DNA from 3 places in the Thermaerobacillus caldiproteolyticus genome. Region 3 is predicted to be linked to each of the others. Evidence: riboswitches for the same ligand, from Rfam matches in the RefSeq annotation. Region 3 holds a riboswitch; each other region holds the start of a gene.
The links. A riboswitch is a leader RNA that binds a small molecule or an ion and turns the genes downstream of it on or off. The one in region 3 is predicted to bind S-adenosylmethionine.

Region 1 (5,619 bases), 1.8 Mb from region 3:
ATTACCGCTTTTGCCTGAGGAGCATGTATATATTCAGTTTGAATGTGAGAACGAGAATGTTATTTTTGCTATTTCAAAAAACGGTACGGAAGAGGAAAAAAATGTAGATGAAAAAAGACTATTAACGATTCGGGGTTCAGAAGAGGCGATTCAAGCGCTTTTAACTGGAGAATTAAAATTACAGCAACAAATGCGCCTGAAAGAGTTGTCCGTTGTGGGAAGCTTTCGGCATATACTTCTTTTAGAATCAATTTTTCATTTAGCGAAGCCTTATCGATTTGTTCGCTAAAGGTTTTTAATATTAAGAAAATAATTAACGAAAAGAAAATGGCGTGGTACAATTCGAAAAAATAAAACGATTATACATTTCTTATCAAGAAAGGCGGAGAGGGACTGGCCTGATGAAGCCCGGCAACCGGTTTTTGCAACACGGTGCCAGAGTACGGTATTAAGATGCATTTTGTTGATCCAGCTAATCTGGAAAATTTTCGCGCGGCAATCACGCCAAATACAAAAGCGATTTTCGCCGAAACAATCGGCAATCCGAGCCTGCATGTATTAGACATTGAAGCCGTAGCTGAGATTGCTCATGAAGCAGGCATCCTACTTATTATCGATAACACGTTTGCGACTCCTTATTTATGCAGACCGATTGAGCATGGAGCTGATATTGTTGTTCATTCAGCAACGAAATGGTTACTTGGAAACGGAACAACGCTTGGCGGGATTATTGTCGATGGTGGAAATTTTGATTGGAACTCACCAAAATTCCCTGAATTTACAACGCCGGATCCGAGCTATCATAATCTTGTTTATGCCGAAGCGTTCGGACCTGCCGCCGATATTGCTAAGGCGCGAGTATAACTATTGCGTGATTTAGGCCCAGCCATTAGTCCTTTCAATGCCTTTCAGCTTAACTTTGTGGTCTTGAGACATTACATGTGCGTATGAAAGAACATATTGCTAATACGCGAACAATTGTTGAATATTTAGATCGTCATCCAGCTGTAGAATGGGTGCTTTATCCGGAACATGAGCAACATCCGTCTAAAGATTTAGCAGAAAAATATTTGCCAAAAGGAGCTGGTGCAGTCGTTGTTTTTGGAATTAAAGGTGGCCGGAAAGCAGGAGCAAAACTGATTAACAACGTGAAATTTTGGTCACATGTAGCCAACGCTGGTGACGCGAAAAGTTTAATTATTCATCCGGCAAGCACGACGCATCAGCAGTTGAGTGCAGAAGATTTAAAAGCATCTGGCGTTACTGAAGATTTGATTCGCTTATCTGTTGGAATTGAGAATGTGGATGATTTAATTGAAGATTTGGAACAGGCAATTCAAGCCGCTACTGAAGTTGCCTCGGATTTGTCTTTGTATCGATGATCAAAGTTTTTGTTGACACTTTATTTCATGCATGTTAAAATCACACTTGTAATTTATAAAACTACTTGAGCTGATTAAAGTTTTAATTGAATAAAGCGCGTTCAGTGCTCTTATCAAGAGAGGTGGAGGGATGTGCCCAATGAAACCCGGCAACCGTCAGCATTTTTGCTGAAATGGTGCCAATTCACACAAAGCGATTGCTTTGAGAGATAAGAGACAGAATAGGAGATAATGCCTTTCTGTTCTCTTGAGCAGAAAGGTTTTTTATTTTAAGTATGTCGGCGAAGATAGGAAGCAGCTGTGAAGAAAAGGAAGGTGAGAAGCAAATGATTACATTAGAAAATGTAACGAAAATTTATCAATCTAGCAACGGTTCAGTAACAGCTGTCGATGATGTGAGCTTGCACATTAAAGAAGGGGAAATTTTCGGGATTATTGGTTATAGTGGAGCTGGAAAAAGTTCGTTAATTCGTATGTTAAATGGACTAGAAAAGCCCACGAAGGGAAATGTCATCGTTGCTGATCGAAATATTGCCAATATTAAGGGGAAAGAATTACGCGAAGCTCGTCAAGAAATCGGGATGATTTTCCAACATTTTAATTTATTATGGTCAAGAACCGTGCGTGAAAATATTGCGTTTCCATTAGAGATTGCAGGAGTTCCAAAGGAACAACGGTTAAAACGCGTGGACGAGCTCATTCAGCTTGTTGGCTTGCAAGGACGTGAAAATGCCTATCCATCACAATTAAGCGGCGGCCAAAAGCAGCGTGTCGGCATCGCCCGTGCTTTGGCGAATAATCCAAAAGTATTATTATGCGATGAGGCGACATCAGCGCTAGATCCACAAACAACAGATTCCATTCTCGATTTATTGGTAGATATTAATCAGCGTCTTCGTTTGACGATTGTTCTCATCACTCATGAGATGCACGTTATTCGGAAAATTTGTGATCGTGTAGCCGTCATGGAAAACGGTAAGATTGTTGAACAAGGCGAAGTGCTTCAAGTGTTCCGTCAACCAAAGCAGACAATTACAAAACGGTTCGTTCAACAAGTCATTGAACCGGAAGAGACAAAAGAAACGATTGCTCATTTAATAGATAAATATCCGAGAGGGAACGTGATTCAATTAACCTTTGTTGGCGAGGCAGCTGAGCAGCCATTGATAGCGAATCTTACTCGTCAATTCCAAGTAAACGTGAATATCCTTCAAGGGAAAATTTCGCAGACCCATCAAGGTTCGTACGGGGTATTATTCGTGCATATTGATGGAACAGATGAGGAAGTAGCAAAAGCGATTGATTATATTCGCCAACAACAGGTTGGGGTGGAGGTGATTACCGATGTTCAATAGCCTCTTACCGAATGTGCAATGGGATACCATTTGGGCGGCGACAGTAGAAACCCTTTATATGACTGGTATTGCTGTTGTTGCAACGTTTGTGTTAGGTATTATCCTTGGTCTTTTATTATTTTTAACCTCAAAGGGGAATATATGGGAGAATCGGCTGGCGAATGCGATTATTGCGGCGTTTGTGAATATTTTTCGCTCTATTCCGTTCATTATTTTAATTATTTTATTGATTCCGTTTACTAAGCTTGTCGTTGGTACGATTCTCGGTGCGAATGCGGCATTGCCAGCACTTATTATTGGTGCTGCCCCGTTTTACGCGCGCATGGTTGAGATTGCGTTGCGAGAAATTGATAAAGGTGTCATTGAAGCAGCAAAAGCGATGGGAGCGACAACAGCGACAATTATTTGGAAAGTGCTTCTTCCGGAATCGTTGCCGGCTCTTGTTTCCGGAATCACGGTGACAGCGATTGCTCTTGTTGGCTATACAGCCATGGCTGGCGTTGTCGGTGCGGGTGGACTTGGAAACCTTGCTTATTTAGAGGGATTCCAACGCAACCATAACGATGTTACATTTGTGGCTACCGTTCTTATTTTAGTCATTGTTTTTGTCATTCAGTTTATTGGTGACTTTGTCACTTCTAAAATAGATAAACGATAAAAAGGGGGAAAATAGTATGAAAAAATGGCTTAGCGCATTATTTGCAGCTGTGCTCGTATTAGCGCTTGCTGCATGCGGCAGCAATGACAATGCTGAAGGAAGTAAAGAAGGAAAAACAACAAAATTAGTCGTCGGTGCTTCTAACGTTCCACACGCGGAAATTTTAGAACAAGCAAAGCCAATTCTTAAGAAAAAAGGAATTGATCTTAAAATCGTAAAATTCCAAGATTATATATTGCCAAACAAAGCATTGGCGGATAAAGAAATTGATGCGAACTACTTCCAACATATTCCTTATTTAGAATCTCAGAAAAAGGAATACGGTTATGACTTCGTGAATGCAGGTGGCATTCATATCGAACCAATCGGTATCTATTCGAAAAAGCACAAAAGCCTTGAAGAACTACCAAAAGGCGCAACGATCATTATGAGCAACTCTGTTGCAGACCATGGTCGTATTTTATCAATGTTGGAAGAAAAAGGACTTATTAAACTAAGAGAAGGTGTAGATAAAACAAAAGCAACGGTTAAAGATATTGTCGAAAACCCGAAAAAATTGAAATTTAAAGCAGATGTTGATGCAGGTCTTTTACCACAAATCTATAAAAACAATGAAGGCGATGCGGTGGTCATTAACGCAAACTATGCGTTAGATGCTGGTTTAGACCCTGCGAAAGATCCAATCGCAGTCGAATCGCCAAAAAACAACCCATACGTCAATATCATTGCGGTACGTAAAGGTGATGAAAACCGCAAAGAAATCAAAACGCTTGTAGAAGTGCTTCAATCGAAAGAAATTCAAAACTTTATTAAAGAAAAATATAAAGGTGCAGTTATTCCAGCGGCACAAAAATAATAACGGAAGCAGTTTTGCTTCCGTTATTTCTTTTTCGGCAGTTTTTCAAGAACAGCGATTAATAAAGTAATAATGATGACTGAACATTGTACAGAAATCACAATTACCGCAATGTCGGTAAACATTAGTGAACCGAGAGCGAATATAACATAAAGGAGCATCATTAAAAACATTGATATCCATTTGTCCAACATCATTTTGTCTTCACTTCACTATATTTGAATTCGCTTGTTTAATCTCCTTTTCCTTTAAGCATACTAACAGCGATATGATTCTTTCGAAGGGGTGTTTGTAGTGAATCAGCAAAGCTATACATCGACAGAAGCGGCGTTACAACATTACAAAGAAGGGTTGGGAACGTTTACGCAAAAATTGCCGGAAATCGCTAGAAGCTTTAATGCCTTTACGGAAGCTTGTTTTGAAGAAGGAGCATTATCGAAAAAAGAAAAGCAGCTCATCGCGCTTGGAATTAGTCTGGCTACCCAAGATGAGTATTGCACGATTTATCATACAAAAGGTTGCCTTGATCAAGGTGCATCGGAACAGGAAATTTTGGAGACTTGCGGTGTAGCCGCGGCATTTGCTGGAGGAGCAGCAATGAGCCAAGCGGTGACATTAGTTCAAGAATGTATCGCTGAACTTGCGACAAAACATTAAATCACTAAAGACTCCGAATGGGAGTCTTTTTTCGATTACATATGTACATCATAACTTGTCAACTGCGCATCACTTAATCGAAACTTCGTAAAGGTTTGAAGTGGGGATTGCGAGTGCCAAGCAGTCCTAACGTGTGGGGATCCGGTCGTTAGGGAAGGTTCGTATAGGATCGTGTCTTGTATGGTACCGTCCAACGGTTTGTTATCCATCGATAGTATTTATTTTCCACATATAGTAGACACATGATGACGTTCAACGTTTACGGTGGCGATGATTTCTTGCCGCAACCTATTATGTTGAGTAGTCCGTAAACAATAGGAGCGCCTGATTCAAGGGTTTTCTCCTGTGCTGGCCAAGTAAGTAGGAAATAAAGGGAAGATTTTGTCTAATGCTAACGTCCATTCCTCTCCGGATTCTCGCTTGCAGAAAGACCTTCATACACTTGAAGCTGGAGCCTTCTGTGCAATTTAAAATGGAACTTTTAAAAGTATAGGTAGGATGGTAAATGGTTGCTAATACTTTTAATTTGTTATAAAATTATAATGAGAATAAAATGAGAATATATCAATGAAGTAAGTTTAGTCAATGATATACACAATTTTTTGTGGAAATTGGAGGTATTTTTCATGGCAGTGCTGACGATTAAAGATCTTCACGTATCCGTTGAAGGAAAGGAAATTTTAAAAGGCGTGAACCTAGAAGTAAAAGGCG
Region 2 (5,619 bases), 1.2 Mb from region 3:
AAGAAATACTAGCGCAATAAACAAAAATGGTATTTTATATGCTTTCATTGCTCTTCCCCCTAAATGTGTAGTGCAAAATGGAAAATCTTGTTTTACATAAATGTCTTACTAAAAACAATAGATTTAATTGAAATTTTGTAATGCTTGTTTTGCGAGTAAAGAAATAACGGTATCATCCATTGGCGGATTATGGATTCCAGCTCTAACATCTCTATAGTATCGTTGCAGTGGGTTAGATTTTTGTAGACTTCTAGCTCCTACGATTCTCATCGCTAAATCAACGACTTTATTGGCACTGTTTACGGCAATATGTTTAGCTGCCGCTAATTCTCCACTCATTTCCATGCGTTTTTCTGGGTATGTATCCCACCGATGTGCGACAAAATAAAGAGTATGTCTTGCTTTTAATAGCTCTAAATCCATCTCGCCAATTTTTCTTTGAACCTCTGGAACATCTTTGATTGGGCTAGACAGACTATTCGGTTGATATTCAGAAGCAAAGGAAATGGCATAATTTCTAGCTGCAATCGCAATCCCAAGAAAGCATGCTGGAACATGAAGCAACCATGCCCTCCCTATATTGCCTTTCGATGATTCCAATTGATCCAATTCCACCAGTGAATCTTCTGGTAATTCCACTTGATCCAGTACAAGATCATCACTCCGCGTGCCTCGCATTCCAATCATATCCCAATTTTCTTCGACTTTAACCCCATTAAGGCGATGGTCAACTAAAAAAGATCCGACTTTCCCCGATTCTTGAATGGTGGCTGTAACTAATGAATAATCAAGAGCTATTGCCATAGATGAAAAGGATTTCCTTCCTGTAATCACCCATTTGCCATTTCTTTTGATCGCTACCGTTTCAGGTTTTCCGCCTCTTGTAGGACTTCCCGTTCCATTCTCTGTTGCCAATCGATTAATTAGCACTTTATTTTGTACAATTTCATGACACAGCCACTTAAATTTTTCGCTATCCCATGTTTGTCTTTCCCTTAGATCATAAATAACGCCAAGATGCCAACCGATGCATAAAGCTGTGGAAGCATCTCCCTGACTTAATCGCTCTTGCATAAGAAGAAATTCATACAGTGAAATTTCTTCTCCACCATATTGCTTAGGAACAGTAAGTGATTGGTAATTACAATCTTTTAGCTTTTGAAAATTTTCAAATGGAAACCTTCCTTCTTTGTCTATATTGTCAGCTTTTTCGTAAAATCGTTCAGCAAGCTCTGATGCTTGATGTAAAAGAAATTCTTGGCGTTCATTTTGTACAAATTTTCTTGATAACTCATCAGATAAATAAGAGGGGTAAGTTTTTTTACTTACAATGCTCAAAATGATTTCTCCTTTCTGGTATTTTTTATAGGCGTATCAAAGAATTTTTTGTAAAACATCTACATGCATTCAAGAATCTACTCTTTTTATCATTTTGTCCTCCTATCCTTATAATTTAATTTTATAAATTCTATATGAATACTAGGATTAAAGGCGCTGTTATCTCATATAGATTTAAAAAATGAGCAAATAGATAACCCTCTTCCGATGAAGAGGGTAACTTTATAGCGCTGACCTCTCATCTTTCAAGTCATCATATCAGATGACTTGTAGGATTTAGCACCTTGTCAAGCAATTTTGCTTGAAGGTTGCCGGGCTTCTTTGGGCCTAGTCCCTCCACCACTCTCGATAAGAGAAAATTAACTTAATATTCAGAGTTTTATCTAACAGTATATAGATGAATAAATATTATGTCAATGTTTTTTTATTTTATTTACTTTTTGGTCAGTTGATTGTTTGTTTGATTCTTTCTTCCGGATAATCTTCCTGAATGTCAATTAACTATTGAAGCTCTATAGCTCCCAATCAAGTTTGTTGATTTCATTGCAAAATAGCTGTTCTTCAGAAGACAAAATCAGTTTTTATGATGAAGTATCAAACATAAAGTAGTCCATAGTATTTTATAGGGGTGGTTAGAATGAGATTATATATTGATTCTGCAAATACAAAACAAATTCACGTTTATGTGAATATTTTCCGACTTCGGGTGTTACTACTAATGCTTCAATTATAGCCAAAGAAAATCAAACTTATTTAGATTTGTTAAAAGAAATTCGAACTATTTTAGGTAATGAAAAAGAACTGTTTGTTCAAGCTCTTGGCGATAAGGCTGAAGAAGTAGTGGCTGAGGCAGAATATATAATTGAACAAATTACTGGAAAAGTTATCATTAAAATTCCGGTTACTGATGAAGGTATTAAAACAACTAAAATATTAAAGGAAAAAGATCGATACATTAACGACAACGGTTTATACATCTTTTCAAGCTTATATTGCGGCTAGTGCAGGTGCATCTTTTCACTCCGTTTTCCTATGTTCGCATTTTTCATTCTGCGTTTCTAGCGGTGATCCAACTGTGGTTGTTCGTCATTTGTCATCCTTTTTTCTTCATGATTCATCCGCTCCTTGATTTACTTGTGTAGAGCAGTATAGACAAGGATCAGTGTCGGTTAAACATGTCGGAATTTCAAACTGAATTTATATAGAACTACCGATTTACTTTTTTTAAAAAAATTATATAATATCTATTAAGTTACGAAATGAAAAAAAGTTCTGTCAATTAAAAGAGAAATCCGTACCGACCAAAATACTAGCTAGTACTTGTATATGTATAAGTCGAGAGAATTCTTGGGAGTGATGTGAGAGTTCATTCAAGTAAATCGGGGTGATTGAAGCTTTATACTTATAAGAATGGCTACCATAAAGTTACCGTGAGATAATGGTAGAGTAGATTTTTACCATTATTTAAATCAAAGATGAGTTTCTTTATATTTTCATCGATTATTTCATTACGTATTCTGAGAAAAAGTGTAGAAATCTTGCAAAAAGCGGAACATTTCGGTTGACGCTAAATTCTTTGCCACGAAGATGGATTGGTATAGATCGGAGCTAACTGTGTTTATCGTCTAGTAGTTGAGTATTTAGAAAAGCAAAGGAGAGAGAGCAGATGAGCAAACGTGATAATCATGAAGAGTTGAACCTTGAAGGACTCCGAAACGAAACCTTGGTCGTACATGCTGATGATTGGGTAACCAATGATGGGGCAGTGGCTCCGCCGATTTATTACACAGCTACGTTTCGTGCCCATAATTCCAGTGAATTCGCAGAAATGGCGGGAACCCCTCGTCATCCGCGGTATTACACGCGTTATGGTAATCCAGTGCATGAGCGTGTAAAGAAAATTATGGCTGAGCTTGAAGGAACAGAAACCGCATTGGTCACTGGCTCTGGGATGGGAGCAATTGCTACGACCATTCTAGCTCTAGTCAGTGCAGGAGATCATGTGATTGCACAGACGCGGCACTATATGAGTACTGCTAAGATCATGGATGAGATGCTACCGCGATTTGGTGTTGAAGTGACTATCGTCGAACAGGCGGACATCAATGCCTTTGCTGAAGCGATACGTCCTAACACAAAGCTCATCATGGTGGAGACACCAGCTAATCCGACTTTGGTGTTGACGGATTTGGCTGCTGTGGTGGAGTTGGCGCGCCCGCATGGAATTATCGTCGTAGCCGATAACACGTTCGCATCGCCGATCAATCAGCGTCCTCACGATCTGGGAGTTGATGTAGTTATTCACAGCGCAACAAAATATTTGGGTGGACACCATGATTTGACAGCTGGTGTCATCTGCACCAGCGAGGAATTAGCTGAGCGTATTTGGCACACGCATATTTCAATTGGTTCGGTTCTCTCTCCAATGGATGCGTGGCTATTATTGCGTGGTCTGCGCACGCTTCCGATGCGGATTGAACGCATCAATGCCAATGCCTTAGCCTTAGCTGAGTTTTTGGAAAAGCAGCCACAGGTTGAGCGGGTGTATTATCCCGGTCTTCCTAGTCATCCACAACACGAGTTGGCAAAACGTCAGATGCGAGGTTTCGGAGCAGTAATTGCCTTTGCCATTAAAGGTGGATATGAAGAAACTCAGCGGTTCGTTTCTGCATTGAAACTGCCTCCTAACGCGGTGAGCCTGGGAGGAATCGATTCCCTTGTGGTACATACAGCCGCAATGTGGGAAGGAGTGATGACCGAGGAGCAGATGCGGACAGCTGGAATTCCGTCCAATTTCGTGAGATTCTCGGTCGGCATCGAGCATATCGATGACCTGAAAGCGGATGTGTTGCAGGCTCTTCAGGTAGTTTAACGCCGCATTAATTATCAGTGAAAATGTCCCTAAGCAAATCAGATTTATCATCAATACTATTGAACATCTTCGAAGATGCAGAGGAACATCTAGTAGATTATTAAAGAGATAATGATGATGTTGCAAAACTAGAATGAAAGCTCAAAATTATGCATAATTGCACATGGAATCAATAGCGATGAAACCGATACGCGTGGCTGTTCTAAGTCATCATTCTTTAACCAGTGAAATCATTTACTCACACGTGAAACCATAGAAAAGTGCGGAGCTTTGTTGACTCCATAAATACGACATTGAGTATGTTGACCAACTGACGCAAGAGCTCAATGGAAAATAGCAAACATTTCAACAGCGATTTTTTCGAAATAGGCGGACGACCTGTCACATAAAGTGCTTTTGGTAAAGAAAGTCGAGTGATATACTGAAATAAAGCCTGTAAAAGAGGATCCATTTTTCTAGACATTGTATGTTCAATGACAAAATTGGAATCATGATAGTGTTTACCCCTTGGGATTGTATTTTTTGGCTAGTGTATATGGTTGCCAAGGGGGATTTTTTATGCCCTATTATGCATTCATTATTCGTTTGGCAACAGGTTCAATGTGTAGAAGCCCATAATAAAGGTTTTTATTGGAATCAAAGCGAGAAGGAAAATCGGGAAAAAGTTGAATGAGCGGAAAAAGAGTTTGTTTTTCTTCCCTTTTTCTCTTTTTTCAGCCAGCAAGACTCTATACGCAAATAGAAAAATCAACGAATTTTATTGTGTTTTAAATGTTGGAAAAAAGCATAAGAGCAAGCGAGAAAATCGTTTGATGAAGATAGATCAGGAGATGAAATGGCCCTGCAACGTTATAAGAGTTTCATGTTGACAAAATACTAGAGTTTGCGGTATTATTATCTCGAATTAAAGATAATTTAATCCGAGATATTTTTGTAAGGATGCACTAACGAAAAATTGTTTGGTTCTTATGTGTGCTTATTAAACATAATAATTATAGAAACAAAGGATGAAACTGAGTCTGCTGTTTTCATTAAGAAGGATCAAGCCATCAAACATAAAGGTATAATTCGAGGCATCACTGATGTAAGTACAAACCTAATGAATTTTCTTCTAACCTAAGCATAAAAAGCGGATCGGGGAGAGTGTCGAAGCCTTTTCGCATGGATAGAAAAAACTTTTAAAAAGTATAACACTAAGCAAATGAACGGTCATCTTTCGTATAATATCTCGGATTCATTATATTTTAATTTGAAGTAATGGGGGCATAATCATGGAGAATTTTGAACAATTGGTAAAAGAACGCCGGTCTGCAAGTAACTTTCTTGAGAATCATCCGATCAGCACCAAAGAACTTGATGAGATTTTTGAGCTAGTCAAACTGGCTCCATCAGCTTTTAACTTACAGCAC
Region 3 (5,619 bases):
CTTTTTATTAGTCACGATCTAGGAATTATCCGTCATATGTGCGATCGCATCGGAATCATGTACCGCGGTCAATTTGTAGAAGAAGGAACAAGTGAAGAAATATTTCATGATCCACAACATATTTATACAAAAAGACTCATTTCTGCGATACCAAATCCGAATCCACAACATCGCCAAGAACAAGTAAAGCTTCGGCAGGAAATCGATAAGGAATACCACAATTCATATCATCAGTACTTTGACGCTGAGGGGAGAGTGTATCCATTAAAACGGATTTCTGAGACGCACTCTGTTGCAATCCCGTAGAGAGGAAGTCGACAAAATGTTGAAATTTATATTGCGACGAATTGTCATTATGATCCCTCAACTGTTTCTTCTGAGCATTCTCGTGTTTTTATTGGCAAAAGCAATGCCTGGTGATGCGTTGACAGGTCGATTAGCGAACAATCCAAAAATGGATGCACAAACATTAGCCGAGATGAAAGAGAAGCTCGGACTAAACGATCCGCCTTATGTTCAATATGTGAGATGGATTAAAAACTTAATGCAAGGCGATTTAGGAATGTCTTACATTCATCAGCAGCCTGTCACTGATTTACTTTCAGAGAGAATAGGAAATACGCTTTTGCTGTCTGCATGTATTTTGATATTAAGCTACATCATCGCTATTCCATTAGGAATTGTCTCTGGAAGATGGACGAATTCATTGGCAGATAAACTTATCGTTGGTTATAGCTATTTAAGTTTTGCAACTCCATTATTTATCTTTGCTTTGTTAATGCTTTTTGTGTTTGGCTTTATACTCGGCTGGTTCCCTACAGGGGGGAGCGTTAACATTCAAGTAGAAAAAGGAACAGTTGACTATTATATAAGTAAAATCAACCATCTTATTTTGCCATCGTTATCAGGAGCATTACTTAGCACGGTTGGAACCATTCAATATTTACGCAACGAAATCATCGACACAAAAATCAAAGATTTTGTAAAGACCGCACGAGCCAAAGGAGTTCCGGAATCACGTATTTATTCACGTCACATTTTACGCAATTCATTTTTACCAATTGCTGCTTTCTTAGGCTATGAAATTACTGGTTTAATTGGTGGATCGATATTTTTGGAGTCAATCTTTAGTTATCCGGGGATCGGACAATTGTTCCTTCAATCGATTATGCAACGTGATTATAGTGTCATCACCGCGCTTGTGATGATCTCAGGTCTTGCAACGCTATTAGGCACATTATTATCAGATATTATTTTAAGCGCTGTCGATCCGCGCATACGAATTGAGTAATGTTATGGAGGAGGACCTAACGATGAAAGCTGAACTAGGTGGCCCGCAACAAGTCGAAGTACAAACGGAAAAAAGTCCTTCTAGTTTCTCCATTATGTGGCGTGAATTAGTGAGGGACAAATTAGCGCTCGGTTCTCTCATTCTACTTTCGATCATTCTTCTGATTGTTTATGGATCTTCTCTCATTTTAGATAAAGAAGAAATTGTAAAGGTAGATTTGCTATCCATTTATGCTCCGCCTTCTTCAGAACATTGGTTAGGCACGGATTACGGTGGAAGGGACATTTTTGGGCAGCTCATTATCGGCGCCAGAAACTCTTTTACGATCGGTTTAGCGATTACGCTCATCACCGGATTCATCGGTCTTACCGTTGGTCTTATCGCTGGTTATTTCGGAGGCGTTGTCGATAATATTATCATGCGTATTATTGACTTTATTCTTGTGTTGCCATTTTTAATGCTAGTCATTGTGTTTGTGGCAATTGTACCGAAATATAATGTGTTTACGTTTATTCTCATTATGAGTGCTTTTTTATGGACGGGAAAAGCACGACTTATTCGGGCGAAAACGTTGGCGGAGCGAGAACTGGATTATGTAAGTGCATCAAAAACGCTCGGCACACCCGACTGGAAGATTATTGTTCGAGAGATTTTACCGAACTTAAGTTCAATTATTATTGTTAACTTAACATTAAATCTCGCTGGAAATATTGGAATTGAGTCAGGGCTAAGTTATTTAGGGTTTGGATTGCCGGAAAGTACACCAAGCCTTGGCACTTTAGTCAGTTATGCCATGAATCCCGATGTTTTGCAAAATAAATGGTGGGTATGGTTACCTGCATCATTGCTCATTTTAGTAATGATGTTGTGTATAAATTTTATCGGCCAAGCACTTAAACGCGCGGCTGATGCAAGACAAAGATTAGGCTAACTAAAAAGGGGGAAGAGAAATTGAGGAGAAAATGGCATTGGAAGTTTTTCAGTGTTTTAGCCGGTATCATCCTATTGTTATCGGCGTGCAGCAATTCTAGTTCTACGAGCAGCAACAAGGAGCCAAACCAAAACAAGCAAACCTCTCAAAAGGAAGATATTAGTAAATTCCCGATAGCCGTCAAAAATGATGGAAAACTAGTAGACGGAGTTCTTACATACGGATTGGTGTACGATACTCCGTTCGAAGGAACTCTCAGTCGTGCATTTTATGAAGGACAGCCGGATGCTGAAGTGCTACAGTTTTTCGATGAACCGCTACTTCGAATGAATGAAAATTACGAAATTACTAACGATGGAGCGGCTACGTATGAGCTTTCGAATGACAAAAAAACAATCACGATTAAAATTAAAGATAATGTCAACTGGCATGATGGAGAGCCTGTAAAAGCTGAAGATTTAGAATATGCTTATTTAGTCATCGGCAATAAGGATTACACAGGTGTCCGCTACGGCGATGCACTTATCCAAGATATCGTCGGTATGGAAGAATATCATAGCGGAAAAACAAATAAAATTTCCGGCATTAAAGTCATTGATGACAAAACGCTATCCATTACATGGAAACATGCGAATCCATCAGTGCTAACAGGAATTTGGACTTCTCCGCTGCCAAAGCATTACTTAAAAGATATTCCGATTAAACAACTGGCGCAATCCGATAAAATTAGAAAAAACCCAATCGGGTTCGGCCCATTTAAAATTAAAAAGATTGTCCCAGGGGAATCCGTAGAATTCGTGCGCAATGACGATTATTGGGAGGGAAAACCGAATTTAAAAGGCGTTATTGTAAAAGTGGTTAGTCCAAAAGTAGTGCTTCAGTCATTGAAAAAAGGCGAAATTGATATTGCTGAATTTCCAACTGATCAATATGTAAATGCGAAAGGGACAAAAAATATTCAATTTATCGGTGCAATTGATTTAGCGTATAACTATATCGGATTTAAACTCGGTCATTGGGATGCGAAGAAACAAGAAAATGTCATGGATAATCCAAAATTCCAAAATAAAAAGCTTCGTCAAGCAATGGCGTATGCAATTGACAACCAAGCTGTCGCAGATAAGCTATATCATGGCTTACGCTTCCCAGCTACAACACTAATTCCACCGTCATTCCCGGGATATTATGATAAAACGGCAAAAGGATATTCTTATAATCCTGAAAAAGCGAAAAAGCTGTTAGATGAGGCAGGGTATAAAGATAAAGACGGAGACGGGCTTCGCGAAGATCCAAATGGTAAAAAATTTACAATTAATTTCCTTTCAATGAGTGGAGGAGACATCGCCGAGCCGCTAGCGAAGTTTTATATACAATGCTGGAAAGATGTTGGCTTAGATGTGCAGCTTGTCGATGGTCGTTTAGCTGAGTTTAACTCGTTCTACGATATGGTGGAAAAAGACGATCCGAAAGTCGATGTGTTCGCAGCAGCGTGGTACACTGGTACAGATGTCGACCCATATGGATTATATGGCCGGGATGTGATGTTTAACTATTCACGTTGGGTGAATGATAAAAATGATGAATTATTAGAAAAAGGCCATTCTGAACAAGCATTTGACACTGAATATCGTAAAGAGATTTACAATCAATGGCAAGAATTAATGAACGAAGAAGTACCGGTCATTCCAACGTTATACCGCTCTATTATTTATGCGGTGAACAATCGTGTGAAAAACTATTCGGCTGATGTTTACCAATTCAATTGGAAATGGAAAGATGTTGGAGTAACATCAGAAACACCAGAAGTAGAATAACAAATAAAAAACAAGAAGGGCTTGTTCAACGTACAACCAGCCCTTCTTTCATTTTGACTATGCATCGTCAGCATTCGAAAAAATCGTTGTCATTACCAAAAGATAATGGTAAGATAAACCTAAACTGAATAGTCTTATCAAGAGTGAACGAGAGACCGGGCTCAATGACTTCACAGCAACCTGCATGTCATGCAAGGTGCTCCTACCCGCAAAGCGATTTCGCTTTGAATGATAAGAACGGCTATAAGCTCTTTTCGTGTCATTCATAGCGAAAAGAGTTTTTTTATTGTTGAAGGAGGTGGGAGGAGAAAGGATGAATGAGAATCAACTTATTCGCAGTTACATGGCGTCGCATCTAAAAGCGAAGACATTTGCGGCTCATGTTGCTTGTTGCATAAGACAACAGCTTTTACAATTTGACCGATCGGCTGTTGTTCATCTGGATCACGGCACGAATTTTTTTCTATTCTATGGTCAAGCATTGGGACGATCGTTCCAAGTCATATTGACACTAGCGGAAGTGGAAGAATTAAAGGCGGAAGGGCCATATGCACTTGACCGCTATATTTGGTACGAACTAGAAGCAAAAGGGATTTCAATTTTACATATGACCCCATATTTGCAAGCGGTATTTTTCAATTAAAAAAGGAAGAGGAGAAAGGAATATGACAATCAAAAAATTTGAACATGTTGGCATTCAAGTCAAAAACATTGAAACGTCAAAGCAATTTTACCAAAACGTCGTTGGATTAGAGCTAATCAGCGAACTCATTCATACAAACGGAAGCATGAAATTAGCTTTTTTGGGACTGAACGGCTCGATTATCGTTGAACTCATTGAAGGCTATAATCCGAATTTGCCGGCAGAAGGAAAAGTTCACCATGTTGCCTTTACTGTTGAAGGAATTGAGCAAGAAAAAGAACGGTTGCAATCACTTGGAGTTCCACTTGTGTGGGAAGACATTACGACGCTTCCAAACGGCGCGAAATATTTATTTTTCCTAGGTCCGGACGGGGAGTGGATCGAATTTTACGAACCGGCACAATAAGAAAAAGCGAAGGCAATGATGATTAGCTATCGGCATATATACGAAAAACAACAGCGCCCGATTCATCTGGGTGCTGTTGTTATGTCATATAGTCGAATTTGCGAAATGCCCATTTTAACACGTTCGGTACGACAATAATCACGAGCAGCAGGCGGATAAATTGCAGCGAGCTTACAATGGAAGGGTCTCCTCCCACTGATTGGGCAGTCAACACCATTTCAACAAGTCCGCCCGGTGCAAGGCTTAATAGTGCCGTTGCCAAAGGGAGATTTGTCAGCTTCGCGAACACGTAACCGCAGCCTAACGAAAGTGCGATTAACAATAATGCCAGCAAAAAATACACCCAACCAAATTTTCCGCCGAGCTTTATATCTTCGACGGTAATTCGATTTCCCATATTCATCCCGACGCTAATTTGTGCGAATACAATCAACCAAGCAGGAAGTGCTGGTAATTCAATCCCGCTCACATGAATCATTGCTGTTGCCGCTAACGGACCGACGACATAAGCTGCTGGAATCAGATTTCGCAATA

Region 1: linked by a shared signal. The riboswitch ahead of ISX45_RS13395 (methionine ABC transporter ATP-binding protein) and the one ahead of ISX45_RS04235 (hypothetical protein) in region 3 are both predicted to bind S-adenosylmethionine.
Region 2: linked by a shared signal. The riboswitch ahead of ISX45_RS16740 (acyl-CoA dehydrogenase family protein) and the one ahead of ISX45_RS04235 (hypothetical protein) in region 3 are both predicted to bind S-adenosylmethionine.

Annotation. Positions count from the first base shown of each region.
Region 1 is NZ_CP064060.1:2,646,960-2,652,578, reverse strand. Features, by position in the region: gene ISX45_RS13405 (SCP2 sterol-binding domain-containing protein) at 1-289, shown strand, start outside; partial or broken gene ISX45_RS13400 (O-acetylhomoserine aminocarboxypropyltransferase/cysteine synthase family protein) at 421-1,382, shown strand; SAM riboswitch class I at 1,490-1,598, shown strand; gene ISX45_RS13395 (methionine ABC transporter ATP-binding protein) at 1,709-2,737, shown strand; gene ISX45_RS13390 (methionine ABC transporter permease) at 2,727-3,395, shown strand; gene ISX45_RS13385 (MetQ/NlpA family ABC transporter substrate-binding protein) at 3,412-4,251, shown strand; gene ISX45_RS13380 (hypothetical protein) at 4,275-4,448, opposite strand; gene ISX45_RS13375 (carboxymuconolactone decarboxylase family protein) at 4,546-4,908, shown strand; gene sufC (Fe-S cluster assembly ATPase SufC) at 5,535-5,619, shown strand, end outside.
Region 2 is NZ_CP064060.1:3,326,967-3,332,585, forward strand. Features, by position in the region: gene ISX45_RS16735 (MetQ/NlpA family ABC transporter substrate-binding protein) at 1-48, opposite strand, end outside; gene ISX45_RS16740 (acyl-CoA dehydrogenase family protein) at 124-1,338, opposite strand; SAM riboswitch class I at 1,574-1,693, opposite strand; gene ISX45_RS16745 (transaldolase family protein) at 2,068-2,340, shown strand; gene ISX45_RS16750 (trans-sulfuration enzyme family protein) at 3,005-4,210, shown strand; gene ISX45_RS16755 (nitroreductase family protein) at 5,482-5,619, shown strand, end outside.
Region 3 is NZ_CP064060.1:813,254-818,872, forward strand. Features, by position in the region: gene ISX45_RS04215 (ABC transporter ATP-binding protein) at 1-306, shown strand, start outside; gene opp4B (oligopeptide ABC transporter permease) at 323-1,291, shown strand; gene ISX45_RS04225 (ABC transporter permease) at 1,314-2,222, shown strand; gene opp4A (oligopeptide ABC transporter substrate-binding protein) at 2,243-4,036, shown strand; SAM riboswitch class I at 4,168-4,274, shown strand; gene ISX45_RS04235 (hypothetical protein) at 4,350-4,679, shown strand; gene ISX45_RS04240 (VOC family protein) at 4,702-5,085, shown strand; gene ISX45_RS04245 (AbrB family transcriptional regulator) at 5,165-5,619, opposite strand, start outside.